Regions from separate parts of the Rummeliibacillus sp. G93 genome, predicted to be linked through region 1. Evidence: riboswitches for the same ligand, from Rfam matches in the RefSeq annotation. Region 1 holds a riboswitch; each other region holds the start of a gene.
The links. A riboswitch is a leader RNA that binds a small molecule or an ion and turns the genes downstream of it on or off. The one in region 1 is predicted to bind S-adenosylmethionine.
Positions count from the first base shown of each region.

Region 2: another riboswitch for S-adenosylmethionine. It lies ahead of M2M59_RS13490 (LLM class flavin-dependent oxidoreductase); the one in region 1 lies ahead of M2M59_RS08050 (methionine ABC transporter ATP-binding protein).
Region 3: another riboswitch for S-adenosylmethionine. It lies ahead of M2M59_RS11745 (methionine ABC transporter ATP-binding protein); the one in region 1 lies ahead of M2M59_RS08050 (methionine ABC transporter ATP-binding protein).
Region 4: another riboswitch for S-adenosylmethionine. It lies ahead of M2M59_RS00935 (O-acetylhomoserine aminocarboxypropyltransferase/cysteine synthase family protein); the one in region 1 lies ahead of M2M59_RS08050 (methionine ABC transporter ATP-binding protein).

Region 1 is NZ_CP097314.1:1,619,321-1,625,127, reverse strand. It holds gene M2M59_RS08065 (M20 family metallopeptidase) at 1-743, opposite strand, end outside; gene M2M59_RS08060 (MetQ/NlpA family ABC transporter substrate-binding protein) at 789-1,631, opposite strand; gene M2M59_RS08055 (methionine ABC transporter permease) at 1,650-2,300, opposite strand; gene M2M59_RS08050 (methionine ABC transporter ATP-binding protein) at 2,290-3,321, opposite strand; SAM riboswitch class I at 3,418-3,520, opposite strand; SAM riboswitch class I at 3,664-3,764, opposite strand; gene M2M59_RS08045 (hypothetical protein) at 4,006-4,266, shown strand; gene M2M59_RS08040 (PA2928 family protein) at 4,398-5,723, opposite strand.
Region 2 is NZ_CP097314.1:2,679,971-2,685,777, forward strand. It holds gene M2M59_RS13485 (ATP-grasp domain-containing protein) at 183-1,130, opposite strand; gene M2M59_RS13490 (LLM class flavin-dependent oxidoreductase) at 1,123-2,202, opposite strand; SAM riboswitch class I at 2,295-2,408, opposite strand; gene M2M59_RS13495 (SDR family oxidoreductase) at 2,668-3,429, shown strand; gene M2M59_RS13500 (helix-turn-helix domain-containing protein) at 3,985-4,785, shown strand; gene M2M59_RS13505 (HIT family protein) at 4,849-5,334, opposite strand; gene M2M59_RS13510 (TetR/AcrR family transcriptional regulator) at 5,553-5,807, shown strand, end outside.
Region 3 is NZ_CP097314.1:2,335,723-2,341,529, reverse strand. It holds gene M2M59_RS11770 (acyl-CoA dehydrogenase FadE) at 1-1,777, shown strand, start outside; gene M2M59_RS11765 (arsenate reductase family protein) at 1,897-2,253, shown strand; gene gcvH (glycine cleavage system protein GcvH) at 2,332-2,715, shown strand; gene M2M59_RS11755 (toprim domain-containing protein) at 2,804-3,145, shown strand; gene M2M59_RS11750 (thioredoxin family protein) at 3,160-3,468, shown strand; SAM riboswitch class I at 3,525-3,630, shown strand; gene M2M59_RS11745 (methionine ABC transporter ATP-binding protein) at 3,720-4,745, shown strand; gene M2M59_RS11740 (methionine ABC transporter permease) at 4,735-5,403, shown strand; gene M2M59_RS11735 (MetQ/NlpA family ABC transporter substrate-binding protein) at 5,455-5,807, shown strand, end outside.
Region 4 is NZ_CP097314.1:170,796-176,602, reverse strand. It holds gene M2M59_RS00940 (homoserine dehydrogenase) at 219-1,205, opposite strand; gene M2M59_RS00935 (O-acetylhomoserine aminocarboxypropyltransferase/cysteine synthase family protein) at 1,442-2,737, opposite strand; SAM riboswitch class I at 2,846-2,957, opposite strand; gene nfsA (oxygen-insensitive NADPH nitroreductase) at 3,134-3,865, shown strand; gene M2M59_RS00925 (hypothetical protein) at 3,919-5,607, opposite strand; gene M2M59_RS00920 (FAD-dependent oxidoreductase) at 5,780-5,807, shown strand, end outside.

The DNA of each region.
Region 1 (5,807 bases):
CGAATGAAGAATCTAGCTTTTGCATATTCAGGCACAATATTCGGTGCATCCCCACCATGTGTAATAATTCCGTGAATACGAACATCACTTGTCACATGTTGGCGTAGGGCATTAATGCCATTAAACAATTGAATAACAGCATCCAGTGCATTGATACCTTTTTCAGGGGTTGCTGCTGCATGCGCCGCTGCACCGATAAACTCGAAATCGAGCGGATCTACTGCAAGCGATGGCGATGTTAGATTGGTTACACCTTGAGGATGTATCATCATTGCCGCATCAATTCCTTCTACTAATCCGTGTTTCACAAAGCTACCTTTCGCGCTTCCATTTGGTCCTCCCTCTTCTGCAGGTGTACCAAAGACAACCGCTTCTCCACCAACCTCATCCACCACTTTGCTTAAACTAATAGCAGCAGCAACACTCATGGTTCCAATAATATTATGCCCGCATGCATGACCGATTCCAGGAAGAGCATCATATTCAGCTAAAAAAGCAATTGATGGACCTGGTTTAGTAGATTTATAACGAGCAACAAATGCTGTTTTGTGACCAGCCACATCTCTCTCTACTGCAAAACCTTCTTCTTGGAGAAGGTTTGTTAATTCTTCAGAAGCAAAAAATTCCTCATTTCCGATCTCTGGATTATTATGAATCCTGTGGCTTGTTTCAATATACCTTCCTTGATTAACATCCACATTTGCTGTTATTGCCTCACTTAAATGTGTAAGTACTTGTGTCATATTAATTCCTCCTCATATTTTATTAAACTTTTAGCAACAATCTTTTTACCAACCTATTTTCTTCAATGGTACAAATGTTGGGATCAGTGTGCCGCCATATTCTTTATTGATGAATTTCGCTGTATCTTCCTCTTGGTATAACTCTGCAATTCGTTTTAAGGTTTTGTTGTTTTTATCTTTGTCATTCACTGCGATAATGTTCAGATAATCAATTGCTGTCTCGCTCTCATGGAAAATTGAATCTTTGATTGGATTAAGACTTGCATCTCGGGCAATACCGTTATTAATAACGCCTGCATCCACATCTTCTAATGCTCTCGGTATTTGAGCAGGAGCAGTAGGAATAAGTTCAATATTTTTAGGGTTTTCAATGACACTATCTTTAATAGAGCCTAAGCCATCATAACCATCTACTAATTTTATAAGGCCAGCCTCCTGCAGTAATAATAGGGCTCTCCCTTGATTTGAAACATCATTTGGCAAAGCAATCTTTGCACCTTTTTTGATATCTTTAATGTCCTTCAATTTGTTTGAGTAAACAGCCATAGGTGCTAAACATGTTGTAGCAATTGGAACAAGTTTAAGATTATGTTCTTTAATAAATTGGTCAAAATAAGCAACAGTTTGGAATGAATTGGCATCCAACTCACCATCTGCTAACGCTGTATTTGGAAGTACGTAATCATTAAAAGATACAAGCTTAATTTTGATTCCTTCTTTAGCTGCTTTTTTCGCTACATAATCCCAAATTTGCGTATCTGTCCCCGTAATGCCGATTTTATATGTTTTTGATTTTCCATCTGCCTCCTTACCGCTGGATTCGCTTGAACAGGCTGCCGTAAAAATAACTAGTGACAGCACCAGAATGGATAGTAAACATTTTTTCATTTTAATTTCCTCCTTAGATTAACCTCTTCTTATTTTTTTCGATAAAATGTTGCCAAATGACTGTAGCCCCTGAACCAAAACAATTAGTATGGCTACGGTAATTAGCATGGTGGTCGTATCAAAACGTTGATAGCCGAACGTTATGGCTAAGTCGCCAATACCACCGCCGCCTACGGTTCCTGCCATAGCCGATGCTCCAATCAGACCAATTGTCGCGATGGTAAAATTCACAATAAGTGAACTAAGAGCCTCAGGCAGTAAAAACCTGAAAATTGTCTGAAATGGAGTAGCCCCCATAGCATCTGCCGCCTCTAAAACACCTTTATCAACCTCTAGTAGCGAGCTTTCAACTAATCGAGCAATGTAAGGGCCTGCGTAGAAGACTAGTGGAACAATAGCTGCAGATGTTCCAATAGATGTTCCGACAATGAGCCGGGTAACTGGGATGATGGCTACGAGCAAAATAATAAAGGGCACAGATCGGAAAACATTGATCACTGCATTTAAAACCGTGAATACTGGAAGGTTCTCAATGATCTGTCCTTTACGAGTGACAAATAACAGGATGCCTAGCGGAAGGCCGATAATGATTGAAAAGATAAATGAAAAACCAACCATTTGAATAGTTTGAATGAGCGCTTCAATGATTTGTTCAGAATTAACTAGCATGTGCTACCACTTCCTTGTAAAGAATTTGTTGAGCTTGCATATATGATAATGCTCGTTTCACTTCCGTATCGGCTCCTTGGATTTCAACAATCAGTTTGCCAAAAGGAATACCTTGCAGTTCGGTAATATTGCCGAATAGCACATTGATTTCCACATCGAGAATTTTAGATAACTGTGATAAAAAAGGACTTCCTGTAGACTCGCCGACAAACGTAATATGGAAAATATGATTTAGTGCTTGCTTGCGTTCCATCATATTGAGTATTGATGGTGGAATTTGATCATGCATTACGGTACTAACAAAGTTTTGAGCAGTGTTAGTTTTCGGTGCGGAAAAGATATCAAATACTGTTCCTTCTTCTATCACTTTCCCCGCTTCCATCACTGCCACTCTGTCGCATATTTCTCGAATGACAGCCATTTCATGCGTGATCATTAAAATCGTAATCCCATACTCTTTGTTAATCTTCTTCAAGAGTTCCAATATGGAACCAGTTGTCTGTGGATCTAGAGCAGAGGTCGCTTCATCACAAAGTAGAATTGAAGGCTGTGTTGCTAAAGCGCGCGCTATGCCTACGCGTTGTTTCTGGCCGCCGGATAGTTGATCAGGATAGACTTGAGCTTTGTCACCTAAACCAACGAATTCAAGTAATTCTGAAACCCTTTGTTTGATTTGATCCTTAGGAACTTTACTTAAAATGAGCGGCATGGCTACATTTGCATATACTGTTTTGGAATTGAGCAAATTAAAGTGTTGAAATACCATACCAATGCTTTTCTTTACTTCGCGAATTCGCTTTTTGCTAATGGTTGTTAAGTCATGACCGTCTACTATGACTTTTCCGGAAGTAGGTTTTTCTAGTGAATTTACACAACGAATTAAGGAGCTTTTTCCTGCACCACTGAAGCCGACTACGCCAAATATTTCACCTTTATTAACTTTTAAATTAATCGAATTTAATGCACGTATCTCCTTTCCTCCGCTGTTATACACTTTAGAAACATTTTGGAATTCTATCATCCGTTCAATCTCCTTCCGATTTTTTCAACAAAAAAGTCCTTCTCCATGGAAGAAGAAGGACAGTAAGACATATGACTTCATATGTACGGTAACGTCTTCTTATCTTCCAAGCTTAATCGCTTGCTGGAATTGGCACGGTGCAAAAATGTCCGCTGCCGAGGTTTCAAAGGGCCAGTCCCTCCACCTCTCTTGATAAGGGCAATATTTAATTAAGTATAAGTGGTACATCTGCTAAACTGTGTTTTTAATTCCCCCTTTCAAATTAATTTTGCCATAAAAAAATCCTTCTCCATGGAAGAAGAAGGACACAAAGACATATGGCTTCATATGTACAAATACGTGTTCTTATCTTCCAAGCTTAATCGCTTGCTGGAATTGGCACGGTGCATATGTCCGTTGCCGAAGCTTCACAGGGCCAGTCCCTCCGCTTCTCTGGATAAGAAAAATGATTATTTGATTGATTTTTACTATACATGGTCATTTTTGAATAGTCAATATAAAATAATATTTTAAAAGATTTTTATTTTTCTTATTGATGTTTCTTTTATTATTTACATAGACTAACGAGGTTTATATATTTATTATTTTTATCTATTTTCAATGATTATTTCTCTAATAATCATTATATATTTTAGAAAATTTTGATAAAGTGTTATTACCCATATTTTACAAAGGAGTAATTCTATGAAAAAAATACTGACTGTTTTTTTGCTTGTAAGCTTTGTATTTCTTCTTAACTTTCTTATTTTAGGTCCTACTCGTACCTTGCTACCTTATTGGACTTCTTTCTTTATCATTTGTTTAGTCATTACCTTATTTAATTTCTTCCGATCAATGAATAAAAATTTTACAGTAACATTTATTTTTATGGGTGTTGCATTGGGTTGTTTAGGTTTATGTTTATTTTCTTTTTTGATTACTAGTGGATATGAAATTTACAAATAAAAGAGGAAAAATACTCTTTCCAATTTAAAAGCCGATGAAATTTTACAGCTAAGTAGAATTTCATCGGCTTTTATAGATAGTTTATAGTAAACAAAGTACAAGAAAGAGACTTTAGTAGTTTCGTTTATTAATTATTTTCCAAGCTTATAATCATACTGATACACTACTTTCCCTGTTTCGTTGTTGATTTTATATTGATAACGTCCCGTCCAAGCATAGACAAACTTTGTGTCAGCGAATACTTCTAATGAAGTGGTGGCATTCTCAAGTGGAGCATCTAAAAGTTGCTCCCAAATCAAGTCTTGTTTTGTAAGATCAAGTAAGGCTAAGGTCTGCCGATTATCGTTGCGCTTTTTCTGATAAACAATGAGCTGCTTTTCAACAGGCTTACTTTCAACTAGCCTTACGCCCATTAGCTCGGGGTAAAGTTTTTTTATTTTCTCGCTTCGTTTTTCAACACCTGCTACACTCTCATCCCATCCTACTGGTAAAGTACGTATTTTATCAGCATAACTCGGATCTTCTTTTATTTCGTTCGTAGCTAAATTTAACTTAAAATAACGACCATCTAAGCCGTAAAGATAGACTTTATTTAGACCTTTAATAGAATAGTCAGTATACATGTAGCTTAAATTATCTTCTAATACAGGGAATTTATTCAGAAAGTCTTTTTCGTCTGCTTGCTTTTTCCCTGTTTTTGGATCTATAAAATAAAGGGTTTTCTTTTTATTATTTAACACCAACAGTCCCTCGCTAGTCTCTCCTACTAAGTATTCTTGCCAAGTAGAGATCCTACTCCACAGCTTTTTACCAGTATGAAGATCAATAGCACTCATTAAGAAACCTTTAAAGTTGGTGGTTATTCCATTTTCTGTTCCATTGGGTGTAGTTTTACTTATTTTAACGACCGATATTGGCTTTTCTTTTAAATCGAAGAGTACAACAGGTGATTCTAGTTCAATTCTTTTGGGTGCGAAAAGTCCATTAAACCCCCATAACAGGCATGAAAAAACGAAAAACACCGTTATTAAAAACGAGCTGAATTTCAAGAACATTTTACCTAAGGTTTGTTCTTTTTTCTTCAATTGATAAATTTGGCGAGGTATAAAAATAAATAATGATAGGATAACTAAGGCAGCAATCACTGTTAACAGAATGTAATCAGACCGCCAACCTGTTGGTATCCAATTGGCTAGATAATTTGGCTGCAGGAACTTGAGTAAGGCCGAACCAAGTAGAAAATTAAAGAACAGTACAATAATTAATTTTTTAAAAATCTTAATTATTGAAAAAGGCTCAGTTTCTTCGTTTCTCTTCTTCGCTACTATATAAATCATCTTGATAGGCAAATATAATAAACGGAGGTAGAGTAAGATTAGAGCCGTATTATGTATTATATTAGAATTAAAGTTTAGCAGCATTAGCCACTTTTCAAAAAAATTTGTTATTATATCCATTTTTCAATCCTTTTAATTAATATTTTACTTAATTATATCATTCTCTTCCTATTTCTCACAGTTTTCACATGTCCAAGGCTCATG
Region 2 (5,807 bases), 1.1 Mb from region 1:
AAAAATGTTTACTTCAGACAATCCCACAGAAAAAGCGTTGTCCTCGCAAAGCTACTAAATTAGTGCCGTTTAAATCTTGTACTGCAATTGTTTTGCTTTGAAAAAGCAAAAAAAAAACGGCCTCAGCCGTTTTTTATTGTCCAATTGATTTGGCCATACGCAAGCCAAGATTAACTCGCTACCTAAACAGTCACTTCCAATTTTTTAAGCTCTCCACCTAAATACTTAGCAATTTCAAGCATTCCATAAATATCTCCGTTGGCTTCCGCTTCACTGTTGTAATTGGTATTCGTGTTAATATCATATGTGTAAATTTGGCCCTCTTTATCTTGGATAAACTCTATACCCACGATTTTAATATCATTGGCTGCTAGCAGACGTTCATATTTCTCAAAAATAGGATGTTCAAACCCTTCTCTAATCTGGAATTTTGCAGGTTTGGCGCTTTCTTCTCCAACAGGGCAGAAAAGATCATCAATTGCACATGCATCGGCAGGACATAATTCAAAGCCTTCAGAAGTGTCCACCCGAACAGCATAAAAATACTTTCCACCAATAAATTCACTACGTGTAATAAAAGCCTCAGGAGACTCGATATATTCCTGCAGCAATGTAATTCCATCGACTGGTTCCTCAAAGCTATCACTATCAATATAGTTTTGCAGAGCATCTACAGACGTAAAAAGCTGTACCCCAAGCCCTTTTCCAGCTCGGTTATGCTTTGTTATAAATTTCTTTGTGCCAAATTCCTCCGCTGCTTTAAGAATTTCTTCTCTTCCTACTGCAGCAATTGTTTTCGGTGTTTTGATGCCGTACTTCTCTAGTTCTAAGTACTGTAAGACCTTACTTACCTCTAGCTGAAGGGCACGGCTTCCATTGATCACTACTCTGCCATGGTGCTCCAACCAAGAGAGAACAGCACTTGTTAACTCTGGAGCAAAGCGGTTGCCTCGTGTATGAGATGAAGCACTCATGCGATTGTAAAAAATCCCTTCAGGTGGAACAGACGTAAGATCAACTGTCCCTCTTACAAGATTCCAATCTTCATAAGGAAGTTCTAACTCTTCTAATCTTTTAAATAGATGTTCTGTCCATTCACTATTCTCATGAATTACGTATATTTTAGACATGATATTCCTGCCCCCTGCTTTTGTTTTCTATGATTGTGGATTTTAATTCTTCCACTTTCGGCATAACCTGTTTCGAAAAGCGTCCTAGTTCCTCTAGCTGTGGAGAACATTGTAATAATAGTAAATCAACTCCAGCTTCCTCAAAGGCTATAATTTGATTTGCAATGTGCTCAGGTGTGCCAACTAAATTCGGTCGGATTCCGCGATTAGATACTGAATAATCCTGTAACTGAATTTGATGTTCAAGCTCTGACTTAGATGTAAAGTCTTTAAAGCCTGCATATCCACTTAGATTGCTCACCGTTGTAATTCGTTTTAACTCTTCCTGCGCTTCTTCCTCCGTATCACGGCAAATCACATAGGCTGCCATTCCAATGGTTTTAAAGGGCTCACGACCAGCTTCTTCTCTACGCGTCTTCATATCAGAAATCTTAGCCTTCGCTTCCTCCACTGTATGACCATGAATGACATAAGCATCACACAATGATGAAATGATTTGTTTGCCTTTTTCACTTTCACCGCCAGCATATAAAATCGGATGAGGACGTTGCACTGGTTTAGGCGAAAGCTTTGCCTGATCTATTTGATAAAACTTCCCCTGATATGAAAATGTATCTTCCGTCCATAAGCCTTTCAAAATTTCAATAAACTCTGCCGTTCTATCATAGCGCTGGTCATGTTCAGTAAAATCGCCGCCATATTGCTTCGCCTCCTCAGCCCACCAACCCGAAACTACATTTAATGTGAAACGCCCCTTGCTAATATGGTCAATAGTTGCCGCCATTTTCGCAGTTACAGCAGGATTATGAAATACGGGGCGAACTGCTGCCATGATCTCAATTTTTTCTGTTACTGCTGCCAAAGCTGTCGCCGTAGACCATGCCTCTAACGAATCTTTGTCAGTGCCTTTAATATCATTTAAGTATAGTTCCGCGATTAATGTTGTATCATATCCCCACTTTTCTGCTGATTGAATGATTGTTTTCGCATACTCATACGTGGGTGGCATATTTTCTTCCTCTACATTTCTCAACCAACCACCAAAAATAGGCAACCAAAATCCGTACTTCATTTCTCCACTCCTTTTCCCCAGCTATTTATAACAAATAAAAAAGTCTCCTCCCGAGATAGGGAAAGAGACTTTTAACAAAACAAGTTTGTCTTCTCCTATCTTCCAAGCTATATGCCTGATGGAATTAGCACAGTATTCTACTACATTAGCAGAACCTGTTGCTGAGGTTTCAAAGGGCCATGTCCCTCCACCTCTCTGGATAGATTGAATTATTTGATTTTTGAAATTTCAAATTAAAATGAATATTACCCATAATATGAACCATTGTCAATAGATTATGCCATTAATCCTAACTAAGTTAATAAGAAAAGGAGGTTTATGATTATTTCTAAGCATTTGAACGATGTTAATCCCTATAGTTAGTGGGTAGTATTAGGATATACTACCATGGGCTACTGAAAAATTGTCAGTACAGCATCCTGTATTTTTATCAGAACCACATGCTATTAGAAAAGAGGAATAACATTGAAACTTTCAGGAAATACAATCCTTATCACAGGCGGAAGTTCTGGAATTGGCTTAGCTTTTGCAGAAAGATTTTTAAAAGCAGGAAACAAAGTGATCGTTACAGGACGGAGAGAAAATGTTCTTCAGCAGGCAAAAGAAAAATTTCCAGAGCTGATCATTCATCAAAGCGATGTAAGCAGTGAATTTGAGCGCATTTCCCTATTCGAATGGGTAACAGAAAACTATCCCGAAGTGAATGTGTTAGTGAACAACGCAGGAATGCAACAACGTTTTAACATATTAAAAGCAGATGCAAAGAACGATTGGGCTTATTTCAATCAAGAAATTACGACCAACATTGAAGCGCCATTCCATATAACGATGCTTTTTGCACCCTATTTCGCTAAAAAAGAAGAAGCCACTTTTATTAACATTACATCTGGGTTAGCTTTTACCCCGATGGTTATCGCGCCAATCTATTCAGCTACAAAAGCAGCATTCCACTCCTTTACGATGAGCTTACGTCACCAACTTGCCGAAACAGGTGTAGAAGTGATTGAAGTTGCCCCTCCAGCAGTCAACACAGACCTAGGCGGTGCCGGACTGCATACAAATGGAGAGCCATTAGACGAATTTGCAGATGGCATTTTCAAAGGCTTACAAGAAGGCGAACAAGAAATCGGGTACGGCTCTTCCGTTGAACGACTCCGCATGCCACGAGATAAGTCAGATGAGCACGTAGCCAATATGTATAATGCCATGAAACATACTATTGAATAACATGCTTGAATTAAAAAAGAAAAACTCGCCGCAATCGGCGAGTTTTTTTCTGTAATAGTGGTAAACCAATTCAAAGTATTTTAAGAATCACGGACATGAGTACAGATCAAAAACCGTTTACTTCATAGAATACTAATGTGTGAGATACACAATAACAAAAGAGCGGTAAACAGCACGGCAAACAAGATGCTCTAGCGAAAACAAAAATAGTTGCTACTGTAGAAGCATTATCTAATCGCATTCAATATGTAGTGAATGATTTTGTAAGAATTAAAGCAGTATCTAATAAAATACGTGGTCGTGATAACGCTCTTGCACAAAACATTTAAGAAAATGTGTAAACAATGTCAACCCATTCATTCAAATACCATCTCATCCCATTCAGATTATCATCTTATCTAAAATAAATTCACATCTCACACATTAAATTGAGGAGTGTACAATAAATTGTTGTACATTCTTCTTTATATTGTAAACAAAAATATTTTTTATTTTATGTCCCCTTTTCCCTACTTTCATCTATTTACTATATAAAAGCTGAAAGAAGGAGAAAACATGGCACGTTTTGAATATTTAGCACCTTATACATCTTTTACAACTATACAAGAAATGGACGAGCAAGTGGAACAACACATCCGCAAGCATTACTACAATTTGACCCCATCCGATAAGGCCGTTCTTTATAAAATGGCTTCGCATGCATTGGATTATCCAGGTGCCTGCCACTTAAAGGCACAAACAATTGCAGGTGCTTTAGGCATTTCTGTCCGAACTGTTTTCCGCACGCTCAAACGTTTAGAAGAGTTTCAGATTATCAAACGCATCCAAACAAAAAAGATGAATGGCATCAAAGGCGCCAACATCTTTTCTATTTTACCTTGTGATGACACATTGGCCGTGGCACATCAAGAAGAAGCTGAAACTCCTTGTGAGAGTAAGGTTGAAGCAGCGCAACTGGAACAGGAACCATCTTTATCTTCTAATCCTAAACATCAATACGGTAAACATACATACCCGATGTTAAATACATCTTTGCGTAATAGAATTTTTCATTATCTTTTATCAACCACTGGCAACACCTCAGAAACAAAGAAATTTGTGGATGTCGTGTACAAGCAACTAAAACCCTTGCTGGAATGGGAAATCTACCAAGTCCGCAAACAACAGCTCGAAGATATCAGCTTTACAGCCTTCAAAGAAACTATTCAGCAAACTAAAAGGCAGTTCATCACCAATCCCTTTGGCTATATGTATAAAAAGCTAGATAGAATACTAGATCGGTTTACGGTAGAAGTGATGGAGTTTTATGAGGAGGAGAGTCGGAATGGGAGTGAGATTAGATTGGAATTTCTATAGAAATCAAAAGAGATTGTTATCACTTATCTGGATAACAATCTTAAGATAATTTTTTATATTATATTACTTATTCAATTCTTTACCCAAAGCATGAATTGCATACATTACTTCCTTAATATTTTCCTCGCTATTCATGTGGTTACGTGCATGAAGTAGAACAAGTCTGACAGATTCTACTGAACGTCCAAATTGATACATCCATTCATACCTTGGAACCATCCAGGTATGAAAATGGTGAGTTGTGTCTTCATTGTAAAAGTAATAAACATATTCTATACCTAACACTTCCCTTTGGGCTTTTCTTATCTTTGTTAGTAAGTTTATGTAATCCAATTTTTCTGCTTCATTTAATTCATCAAAGCATTTAATATGGCGTTTAGAAGCTAATATGATTAGTCCTTTTATTGGATATGCAACATCTTGATGGGCATGAAAATGGGCAGTTTCAATAACAACACCACCATCTGGCTCAATAAGTCCACTAGTTAATGCACAGCTTAAACATTCAACTTTTACAGTCTTTCCGTTTGATAAAGTTATTTCTCTCATACAATTCCCCCTTGTTATTTTTAGTTCTGTTAACCTGTTCTGCTTTTGGTTTTCTATATTAGCTGTTTGACATAAAAATAGCAATGCACATACTCGTTAATTGGGAGGAGTTCACCTTTAGATTGCTTTTACATAGTAATAAATTTAGATTGACAACACCAAACGACACTTTTATTATTATATAGACCGTTCGTTATAATTTGATGGAGGTATGATCTATGTCTAGTAAAGAAACATCCCGTGAGAAAATCTTAGAAGCAGCTACCTTGCTTTTTCATTTGAAAGGTTATCATGCTACAGGGTTAAGTGAAATACTTAAAGAGAGTGGAGCGCCTAAAGGTTCGTTATATTATCATTTCCCTAATGGTAAGGAGCAATTAGCGATTGAAGCGATTAATTTATCTGCAAAGACGATTTCAACAGTAATTAATGAAAATCTTGCCACTTATGATGACCCAGTCGAAGCATTTCAA
Region 3 (5,807 bases), 720 kb from region 1:
AAATACATTAAACCTAATTAAAGGCGGCAGTTTTTTAACAGAGGATCTGGAAGCAAATCGTGTATTCACTCCGGAAGATTTCACTGATGAACAAAAAATGATTGCTAAAACAACAGAAGACTATGTTCACAATGAAGTACTACCTGTTGTGGAAAATCTAGAAAATCATGAATTTGAACATTCCGTGCGTTTATTAAAGCAAGCTGGCGAATTAGGCTTGTTGGCAGCCGATGTACCAGAAGAATATGAAGGCCTTGGTCTTGATAAGATTTCATCTGCGTTAATTGCAGAAAAAATGGCACGAGTAGGCGGCTTCTCAATTACACATGGTGCACATGTAGGAATTGGTTCACTGCCAATCGTATTATTCGGCAATGAGGACCAAAAGCAAAAATACTTGCCAAAACTAGCTTCTGGCGCATTGATTGCTGCTTATGCATTAACAGAACCAGGATCAGGCTCTGACGCATTGGGTGCTAAAACAACTGCCAAGTTAAACGAAGAAGGAACTCATTACATTCTGAACGGTGAAAAACAATGGATTACAAACGCTGGTTTTGCTGATGTATTTGTTGTATATGCAAAAGTAGATGGCGATAAATTCTCAGCATTCATTGTTGAGCGCAACTACCCTGGCGTATCAACAGGCGCAGAAGAAAAGAAAATGGGGATCAAGTCTTCTTCAACTCGTACTCTAATTTTAGAAGATGCGAAAGTGCCTGTTGAAAACTTGCTTGGTGAAGTAGGACGCGGCCATGTGATCGCATTCAACATTTTAAATATCGGCCGTTACAAATTGGGCGTAGGTTCAATTGGTGCTTCAAAACGCGCGCTTGAATTGGCAATCGCTTATACAAACCAACGCCAACAATTTGGCACACCAATCTCTTCCTTTAACTTAACAAAAGAAAAATTATCGACAATGGCTTCAAGATTGTATGCATCAGAATCGCTAATTTACCGTACAGTTGGTTACTTTGAAGAACGCATGAGCCACTTAAGCCCTGAAGAACAAAAAGACGGCAAAAAAGTAGCTGCAGCAATCGCAGAATATGCAATCGAATGTTCAATCAATAAAGTATTTGGTTCTGAAACATTAGATTATATCGCGGATGAAGCTGTTCAATTGCATGGTGGTTATGGTTATATGCAAGAATACGAAGTAGAACGCATCTACCGTGACTCACGTATCAACCGTATCTTTGAAGGTACGAATGAGATTAACAGATTGATTGTACCAGGCACATTTGTGAAAAAAGCGATGAAAGGCGAACTACCTTTATTGCAACAAGCACAAAGCCTGCAAGCTGAATTATTGTCAATGATGCCAGAAGAAATCGGTGATGAGCCATTAGCACAAGAAAAACACCTTGTAAAAATGGCGAAGAAAATTGCCCTATTGGCTGCAGGTACAGCAGTACAACGCTTTGGTGCAAAATTAGAGCAAGAACAAGAAGTACTTGTGAATATTGCCAATATCGCGAACCAGCTATTTGCAATGGAATCTGTTGTATTACGTTCTGAAAAAGCGCTTAGCCGTGATGGATTTGATAAAGCGGCACAAAAAGTTTTGTATACAGAAATCTTCTGCCAAGAAGCATTTGCTGAAATTGAAAAAGAAGCAAAAGAAACTATTTTGGCATCAGTCGAAGGTGATGAATCACGCATGCTATTATCTGCATTGCGCAAATTAACTCGCTATACACCTTACAACCTGATTTCTAAAAAACGCCATGCATCTGTTAAATTAATCTCAGCTGAAAAATATACAGTCTAATCATAAGTAAATAAACCTTTGGAATCCGGTCATACTAATCATGTGGCCGGATTCCTTGCGTATAAATAAGTGTCGCTCTACAATAGTAGGAGTATTTGTAGAGGAAAGAAGGAATGTTTATGCCAATCAATTTAATACAATATCCTAATTGTACAACCTGCAAAAAAGCGAAAGCTTGGCTGCTGAATCACAATATTCCATTTACGGAGCGTCACATTGTTGAAAGTACGCCTTCTGCGGAAGAAATTAAATCGTTTTGGAAGCTTAGTGGCTTGCCGCTGAAAAAGTTCTTTAACACCTCTGGGAAGAAATATCGTGAACTTGAGCTGAAAGATCGACTAAAGGATATGAGCGAGGAAGACCAGCTTGCATTGCTTGCGTCAGACGGTATGCTTCTAAAGAGACCTATCGTTACAGATGGTCAAAAAATCACCTTAGGTTTTAAAGAAGAAGATTTTGAAAATACATGGAAGTAGCTTATAGAATTGCTTGTTTTTAGATAAGGATTATGTCAAAATTAATATGAATATAAATACATATTTGGAGGGGTAGAAATGAGTAATATTCCAGCAAGTTTGCGTTATTCAGAAGAGCATGAATGGGTGAAAACAGAAGACGGTAAAGTACGCATCGGCATTACAGAGTTCGCACAATCTGAACTTGGCGATATCGTATTCGTAGAACTTCCAGAAGTAGGCGACGAAATCGTAGCAGACGAACCATTTGGTAGTGTTGAATCTGTTAAAACAGTTTCAGAATTATACGCGCCAATCTCAGGTAAAGTAGTTGAAATCAATGGAGAGTTAGAAGACAGCCCTGAATTCGTTAACGAATCACCATATGAAAAAGCATGGATGGTTGTTGTAGAACCTTCAGATTCATCTCAAATCGATGCGCTATTATCTGCTGAACAATACGGCGAATTAATCGAAGAATAATCTTATTCAAGCGCCTCACTATTCTGTGTTGGCGCTTTTTATATCAACTGAGAGTATCGTCTGACTATCCAATGAGGAGGTGCGGGCATTGCCTGATAAAGTGCTTATAGTAGAGGGAAGGCAGGATAAGCTTCAAATAGCACCTCTATTGACAGAAAGCATTCCAATTATATGCACCAATGGAACGATTAGCGCAAGCAAGCTAGAAGAGTTGCTAACCCCTTACGAACAATATGATTTATACACATTATTCGATGAAGATTACTCAGGCGACCGCTTGCGGGCACTGATGAAAAAAGAGTATCCAGAGGCATATCATTTGCGTACACTCTCCTTATATAGACAGGTAGAAACGACTCCAAGAAAATATTTGGCAAGGGTCTTATTAGCAGCAGATTTCGAAATTGACCCTGCTTATTTTATAGAATAGGGATGATCCAATCGATGCAAGAATGGTCAATTGAAGAATGGGAAAACACGAAAAAAAGCGGCCAATTGTGCGCTTTTTATCTCTATACGCCCATGTGTGGTACATGCATGGTTGCCTCTAAAATGATGGAGGTCATCCAACAAACATTCCCACAAATCCCAATGGGTAAAATCAATTTGAATTATGCTGAAGAACTGGCATATGAATATCAGGTGGAAAGTGTTCCTTGCCTGTTAATCGCTGAAGATGGCGAAGTGCATGACAAAATATACGCTTTTCAGTCTGTGTCATATTTGTTTGAAAAGTTTCAAAAAAAGGATTGACGAACAAAATTCAGCATGGTAAAGTAACTAGCATAACCTAATTAAATATTGCGTTGCTCTTATTAAGAGAGGTGGAGGGAAGTGCCCTATGAAGCCCGGCAACCGTCACAGTTTGTGATATGGTGCCAATTCACACAAAGTGTAAACTTTGGAAGATGAGAGAACGGTTTTCGTATAAATACAATACGTAAGGCCTTTCTGTTTATCTTTAACAGAAAGGCCTTATTTTTTTTGATGAAAGGGGTTTGGCTATGATTCTCTTAAAGAATGTACTAAAAAAATATAAAACAGCAAGTGGATCCCTTACAGCTGTCCAAGATGCCAATTTGACGATCAGAAAAGGTGAAATATTTGGAATTATCGGTTACAGCGGTGCTGGTAAGAGTACAATGATTCGTTTATTAAACGGGTTGGAAAAACCGACTTCAGGCACCGTACAAGTGAGCGGGTACGATATATCCACCATTAAGGGAAAAGAACTGAGACAGGCAAGACAGAAGATCAGCATGATATTCCAGCATTTCAACCTGCTATGGTCGCGGACTGTGGAAGAAAATATCGCCTTCCCTCTTGAAATAGCGGGCGTTGGAAAAGAGGCACGCCAAAAGCGAGTAAGCGAATTAGTTGAAATGGTTGGCTTAAAGGGAAGAGAGAAAGCCTATCCAGCCCAATTGTCAGGTGGGCAAAAACAGCGCGTAGGAATTGCAAGGGCATTAGCCAATAATCCAGAAGTGTTGCTTTGTGACGAAGCAACCTCAGCGCTCGATCCGGAAACAACAGATGCTATCCTAGATTTGCTTTTAGACATTAATGAAAAGCTGGGCATTACAGTTGTGCTTATCACACACGAAATGCATGTTATACGCAAAATCTGTCATCGAGTGGCCGTGATGGAGGCTGGGCAAATCGTTGAGCAAGGCAATGTTCTAGAGGTGTTCCAATCGCCAAAAGCAGAAATTACAAAAAAATTCGTTTCTCAGGTAACAGAATCAGCAGAACATAAAGAATCGATTTCGCAAATGTTGGATGATCCAAACAGCCAATTAATTCAGCTGACATTTGTCGGCAAGAAAGCTGAGCAGCCAGTGATTTCGCATTTGATTCGCACATTCGATGTGGATGTAAATATTGTGCACGGAAATATTTCCGCTACCAAAAGCGGTCCATACGGCACACTGATCGTTCGCATTGCAGGCAATGAAGAAAATATAAATAAAGCCATTCAATACTTAGATGGGGAAGACGTTAAATCGGAGGTGATCCAACATGCTAACTAAGTTATTTCCAAATGTGGATTGGCTAGCAATGTGGGAAGCAACACAGGAAACTATTTATATGACAGTAGTCTCAACTGTGTTCACCTTTGTCATAGGGCTTCTATTAGGGATTATCCTATTTTTGAGCAGTCCGAATCAATTATGGGCAAATAAGCTAGTCAATTGGCTGACAGGATCAGTCGTGAATATTTTCCGCTCTATTCCATTTATTATTCTGGTGATCCTCCTTATCCCGTTTACTAAAATGCTATTGGGAACGCTTCGGGGAGCGAATGCAGCATTGCCGGCATTAATTATCGGCGCTGCTCCATTCTATGCAAGACTGGTATTGATTTCTTTCCGGGAGATTGATAAAGGGGTCATTGAGGCAGTCCGATCTATGGGCGCTAAAACAAGTACATTAATCTGGAAGGTCTTAATCCCAGAATCATGGCCAGCTTTGATATCTGGTATTACAGTGACAGCTGTAGCATTAGTCGGTTATACAGCAATGGCGGGCATCATTGGAGCAGGTGGCCTTGGCGACTTAGCCTTTTTAGATGGCTTCCAACGTAGCCGTACAGACGTCGTATTCGTTGCCACGGTGTTTATATTAATCATCGTGTTTGTTATCCAAATAGTGGGTGACTTTATTACAGCAAGACTTGATAAACGATAATTTGGTTGAACCGTTCAGACGTTCACATAAAACGAAAGGGAGTTATGAAAAATGAAGAAACTTGTAGCAGGAATTCTTACCGCATCATTGGCACTTAGCCTAGCAGCATGCGGAAACAAAGACAAAGCAGGATCAGACAAAGAATTGGTAGTGGGTGCATCTAATACGCCTCATGCCATCATTTTGGAAAAAGCGAAGCCAATTCTTAAAAAAGAAGGCATTGATTTGAAGATTGAAAAATATCAAGATTATGTGTTGCCAAACAAAGATTTAGATAATGGTGATCTTGATGCTAACTACTTCCAACACATTCCGTATCTTGAAGAGCAAATGAAAGATAATAACTATGATTTTGCGATTGCCGGCAAGATTCACATCGAACCAATCGGCGTCTATTCACAAAA
Region 4 (5,807 bases), 1.4 Mb from region 1:
TATGGATTGCGACAATACCAGTTTATTCATGGAAAGATATGCCGATTAAGTAGACGATAAAAGTATGAAGTGTAAAGCCATGAAAAACTACTCTTCAACCTAAAAGACTAAGAAGAAAAGTTATATAATGCAAAAGGATAGATGTATACAGGCCCACACTCCTGTTCATCTATCCTTTCTTTTTAAACCAATATTATGATAAATATCTTTTAATTGAGTTAAATTGAAATAACAGTTTTAGTTTTTGTCAGCATATCGCCATAATCTTCCACCATCGCGCTCGCAGTCGGAAGCATTCCCGCTCCTGGGCCTACAAGTGTTACGGTGCCTAGCAGATCCGCCTCAATGGCAACAGCGTTGTTTACTTCCTCAATTGAATAGAGAGGGTGACTCTGATCTATGAGCTCAGGTCTAACTGTCGCATGCACCTCGCCTGTTTTATAATTTTTTTGGACTAGTGCAATATGTCGGTAGCGCATGCCTTTTTCAGTTGCTTCTTTTACTTGTTGGGATGTGATTTCATTAATACCTTGTACTTTTACATCCTTCCAATCTGGCTGCTCTTTAAATGCTAGTTCACTGAGGATCATTAGTTTTCGAAAAGCATCTTGGCCTGATATATCGTTATAAGGATCTGCTTCAGCGTAGCCTAATTTCTGTGCATCTTCTAAAGCATCCTCAAATGCCATTCCTCTTGCACGCATTTGGGTCAATATGTAATTGGATGTTCCATTTAATATACCTTGAATGCGCTGTACCTCATTGACACGAAGCAGATTTTGCATCGTTTTTATAACAGGAACGCCGCCTGCAACTGTTGCCTCAAAACCTACCTGCACTCCATGTTTCGCTGCTTTTTCCTGAAGTGATTTGCCATGCTTAGAAAACATCACTTTATTAGCGGTGATAACGTTGCATCCCTTTTCAATAAGGCGGTCAAGGTATTGATATGCAGGTTCCTCTCCTACAATTGCTTCGAAAACAACATCAAGATTCGAAATATCCAGGATTTCCTCTATTTGATTTGTCAGCATCTCTTTAGCAGCATGAGGACGTGGCTTATTCGGATTGCTGACGAGGACTTTTGCTACTTCTAGGTCGACATCTAGCATCTGTTTCAATTGACTGCGCTTTTCTGTTAATATGCGATAGACCCCCTGGCCAACTGTACCAAAACCTAATATAGCAACCTTTACCTTTTTCAAAAAACCGCCTCCATTGTCTTATACTGAATTAATCTACATACTGATGATTTTAGCTTACACAGAGTATGTTTACAAGATAAATCCTCCTACAAAAGACATGTGTGTACCTGGAGTGTTCATTTAAATCAAAATGAAAAGAGTGAAAAGACAATCCATCACTCTTTTCTTTATTTATTTAAAAAATTTTTTAGGAAATGCTGCTACTTCCCTGAGGCGAAGCGAAACTCATTAACAAATTATTTTGCTGCAACTTTTGGGCTTACCTTTGTGAATGCTTCTTCTAGTGCAGAGATGATATCATCGATTGCTTCTAACCCAATAGATAAGCGAATTAATTCCTCTTGCACGCCTGATTTTTTCAACTCTTCACTGTTTAATTGTTGATGAGTTGTTGAGGCCGGATGAATAATCAATGAGCGGGCATCTCCTACATTTGCCACGTGACAGAACAATTCGACATTGTCGATAAATTCGCGTCCAGCATCTCTGCCTCCTTTAATTCCAAATGTAAGAACAGAGCCATAGCCATTCTTTAGATACTTTTTAGCAAGAGGAGCGAATTCACTATCAGAGAAGCCATTGTATCCTACCCATTCCACCTGAGGATGCTGACGTAAGTATTCAGCTACCTTTCTAGCATTTTCATTATGATAAGGCACACGAAGATGCAGTGTTTCAAGACCTTGCAATAGTTGGAAGGCAGCATCTGGGCTAAGCGTTGGCCCAAAGTCGCGCAGCAATTGTACGCGCAGGCGTGTAGCGAAAGCTGCATTACTCACATCAATGCCATAGCGGATGCCATGATAGGATTCATCTCTTTCTGTATAGTCAGGGAATTTGCCTCGTGTCCAATCAAACTTGCCTGCATCCACCACCACGCCAGCGATTGTTGTACCGTGCCCGCCAATCCACTTAGTCGCAGAGTGAATCACAATATCAGCGCCATATTCAATAGGACTACATCCAATCGGTGAGGCAAATGTATTGTCGATGATTAGAGGGATTTCGTGTCGATGGGCAATATCCGCAATACTTTCGATATCTGCTACTGAAAGACTAGGATTACCAATCGTTTCAACATAAATCGCTTTTGTATTTTTTTGGATTGCCCCTTCAAAATCTTCAAGCTTCCGTTCATCTACAAATGTAGTATTGATTCCGTATCGCGGCAAAGTATTAGCAAATAAATTGTACGTTCCTCCATACACACTCGCAGCTGAAACTATATGATCACCAGCACGCGCTATATTTAAAATAGAAAATGAAATGGCCGCCATGCCTGATGATAGAGCAACCGCTGCTGTTCCACCTTCAAGCAAGGCTACTCGTTTTTCAAAGACATCAACAGTTGGATTCATGATTCGAGAATAAATATTGCCTGGCTCTTCCAAGGCGAATAATTTCCGTGCATGCTCTGTATCATTAAATCTATAGGCTGTTGTTCGGTATATTGGCACCCCAATTGCACCAGTTGTAGGATCAGGCGTTTGGCCACCACGTACTGCTAAAGTCTCTTTACGAAATTCTGTCATTCTAATTCCCCCTAATATAGTTTGAGATGGAAAGCTGAGGTGTGGCAAGGATTTTTCCAAAAGAAAAACCCTTCTTCACATAAGAAGAGGGTCATTAGCATTTTCCTCCCCTTATCTGTCAGATTCGCAATAAAGAATCTGTAGGAATTAGCACCATGTAAGATAACTTACTGGTTGCCGGGCATCGCAGGGCCTTTCCCTCCGCCACTCTTGATAAAGGTAATTTATTCTGTTCCATCTTGTTGTTGTAAGTATAGGTATTGCATTTTAAAAAGTCAATACTATTTTTTGATATTTCTAAATATTACATACAAGCGGATTCGTTTCGCTAGTCATTTCCTACAATTTCTCCTATAGTTAATTAGAGAAATCCACAAAATAGGAGTTGTTCTACAGATGGTTAAAGATTTATTGCGTAGCCATTCATCAGTTCGAAAATATACAGGTGAAGAGATACCAAGAGAGGTTGTACGAGATTTAATTGAAACAGCACAAATGGCTGCTACCTCACATTTCATCCAAGCATACAGTGTCATCTGGGTAACTGATGCCGACAAAAAGAAAAAATTAGGCGAGCTCTCTAACAATGAGTTCCAATTCAAAACAGCGGGTGCTTCTTTCTTATTCTGCGTTGACTTCAAGCGTTTGGAGGCTGCCGGCAAAAAGCAAGGTGTAGAAATTGTGGCTGATTCTGCTGAAAACCTTCTTGCAGGCGTAGCCGACGTAGCACTATTTGCACAAAACTTTGTTATTGCTGCTGAATCAGAAGGATACGGCATTTGTTATATTGGCGGTGCACGCAATAACCCAGCTGATATCAGTGAATTATTCAATCTGCCTGAACACGTTTTTCCTATGTTCGCCATGACGATCGGAAAACCGACGAAAAGAAATGAAACAAAACCAAGACTTCCACTGGATGCCGTGCTACATGAAAATAGTTATGATGAAGAAAAATACGATACATTACTTGATGAATATGATGCGACATTAGAAGAATACTACCAACATCGTTCATCGAATCAAAAAATGTCGAATTGGACAAAACAAATGGCTGATTTCTTAGTGGAACAGCGTCGTCCATTTATCAAAGACTTCCTTGCATCCAAAGGATTTACTTGGAAATAGAAAAACGCTCTATAAGGTTTTTGGCTTTTGCCTGCCTTATAGAGCTTTTTTAATTATTTTTCTTCGATTCCCTCTATAACCATTTCTTTTACTGGTAAAAAGACTTCGCTTGAATTCACATATTTCAGCTTCACCGTGTCGCCTTCTTTCAGATAGACTGCGAGAGGAGCCACTTCTGAACTCACAATATAATTTTCTTTATTATCTAGCAAGAAGGAAACAGTTGTGAAATCCCCATTCTTTTCTTTATAAACGCGGACTACTTTTCCTTGAGTTTCTTTTTCTTCTGCTGCAGATGTTCCTTTTAGCGAACTGTTGCCAATTCGGGAGATAATTGTTTTATATTGCCGTAGTGCTTCATTTGGAGTTGCAGCAGATACTGAAAGTTCAGGCCTTGCTGCAGACACAATCGAGTAATTTTGTAGGAAGCCATTGGAATCTAATACTGGCACAAGCCAGCTAGCTTCACCGTAAAAATTGTAGATAATCGGCATAGAAGCACGCCATTTTTTCTCGATGAATTTTTTTTCAATGATTTGAATAGCACCCTGCGAATCCATATAGGATTCTTCTTTATTGCCTGTATAGTACGTTGCATGACCTGTACGCGCGTCTGTTAAAGAGTAGCCAAGCATAGAATCTACGCCTTTTTTCGGACTTCTAAAATCAGTGAAGTAAAACATTGTTCCATTCTCATCAAAGACAGGGCTGACATTCGCTTCTGTCCCTTCATCTGATGGCAATTTCACATCTTTCTTGCCGACTAGACTATTCCAAAAACCATGCACATATTTGCCGAAATATTCATTTTGTCGGCTTACTGCTTCGGGAGAGATCGCTCCGTCAATAAAGGCAGGTATTTTATCTAATGTATACGTTTTAGAAGCGCCTGTTTTTACATCTACCATAACAATGCCCTTTGGATCAAAGCCATTACGCGCAGAAATGAATTTTCCATACGTTCTGATATAATATGGCTTGCCGTCATCGTCTACTTCCAATTGTGGATCGCCATAAAAAATTTCTTTTGGATTAGCAAGTCTCATATGGCGTTCGACATTATTGTTAAAATAGCCAGAAGCTGTATAAACCATTTCTGATTTAACGAACTTTGGATTGTTAGATGAATCGGTTGCACTCATGATGAGATACCCTGGCGAAACTTTCCCCTTCATCCATTTGAAAAAGTCAGAAAACTCAACGGGTGCAATATAAACATATTCGCCCGCTACTTTTTGGATCTGCAAATCTCCTAATTCATAATAGCTAGGATTTGGCACTTGGCTGAAGGCCTTCTTCATCTTATTTCGTGCGAATTTTGGTGGAACACTTGCAGGTGTTTTCGTGTCATCAAACGCTTTCATTTCCACTTTGTGATCCATATCCGCCGACTCAAATTTTTGATTGGCGTTAAAAACGGGAGCAGCTAAAAGATAACCAAAATAAATTAAACTAGCAAAAGCGATTAAACCTTTTATTTTACGTTCCATGCCTGTAGATAATAAAAGACCAATGATAGCAAGAACTAAAATAACAGGCCAAATTATAGACCAATTTTGATCTATTTTAGTTACATAGAAGACAATGCTCGAGATTAATGTTCCTACAATAAAAATAAATAAGCCAAATTTTAATTTAAACGATGTTTTACGATCGCCCTCTGCTGTCTTACTTGCAAGCGGCGTTACCAAAACCATTGCGATCAAACCGATCAACGCTGACATCGTAAGAGTTAGTGTCATGTATTACTCATCCTTTCTTATCCTATAAATACGGTTGGGATGAATGAAAGTTTCAAAGAATTTATATGCTTGAGGATATGGAGTTCCAGCATCATTAAATAGTTCAACTAGATTGGTATAATTATCCTCCAATTCGGGAATTATTTTAAAAAAGGTAATTGGAGGATAAATAATGCCAGAAAAATATGGAAAGCTTCCAG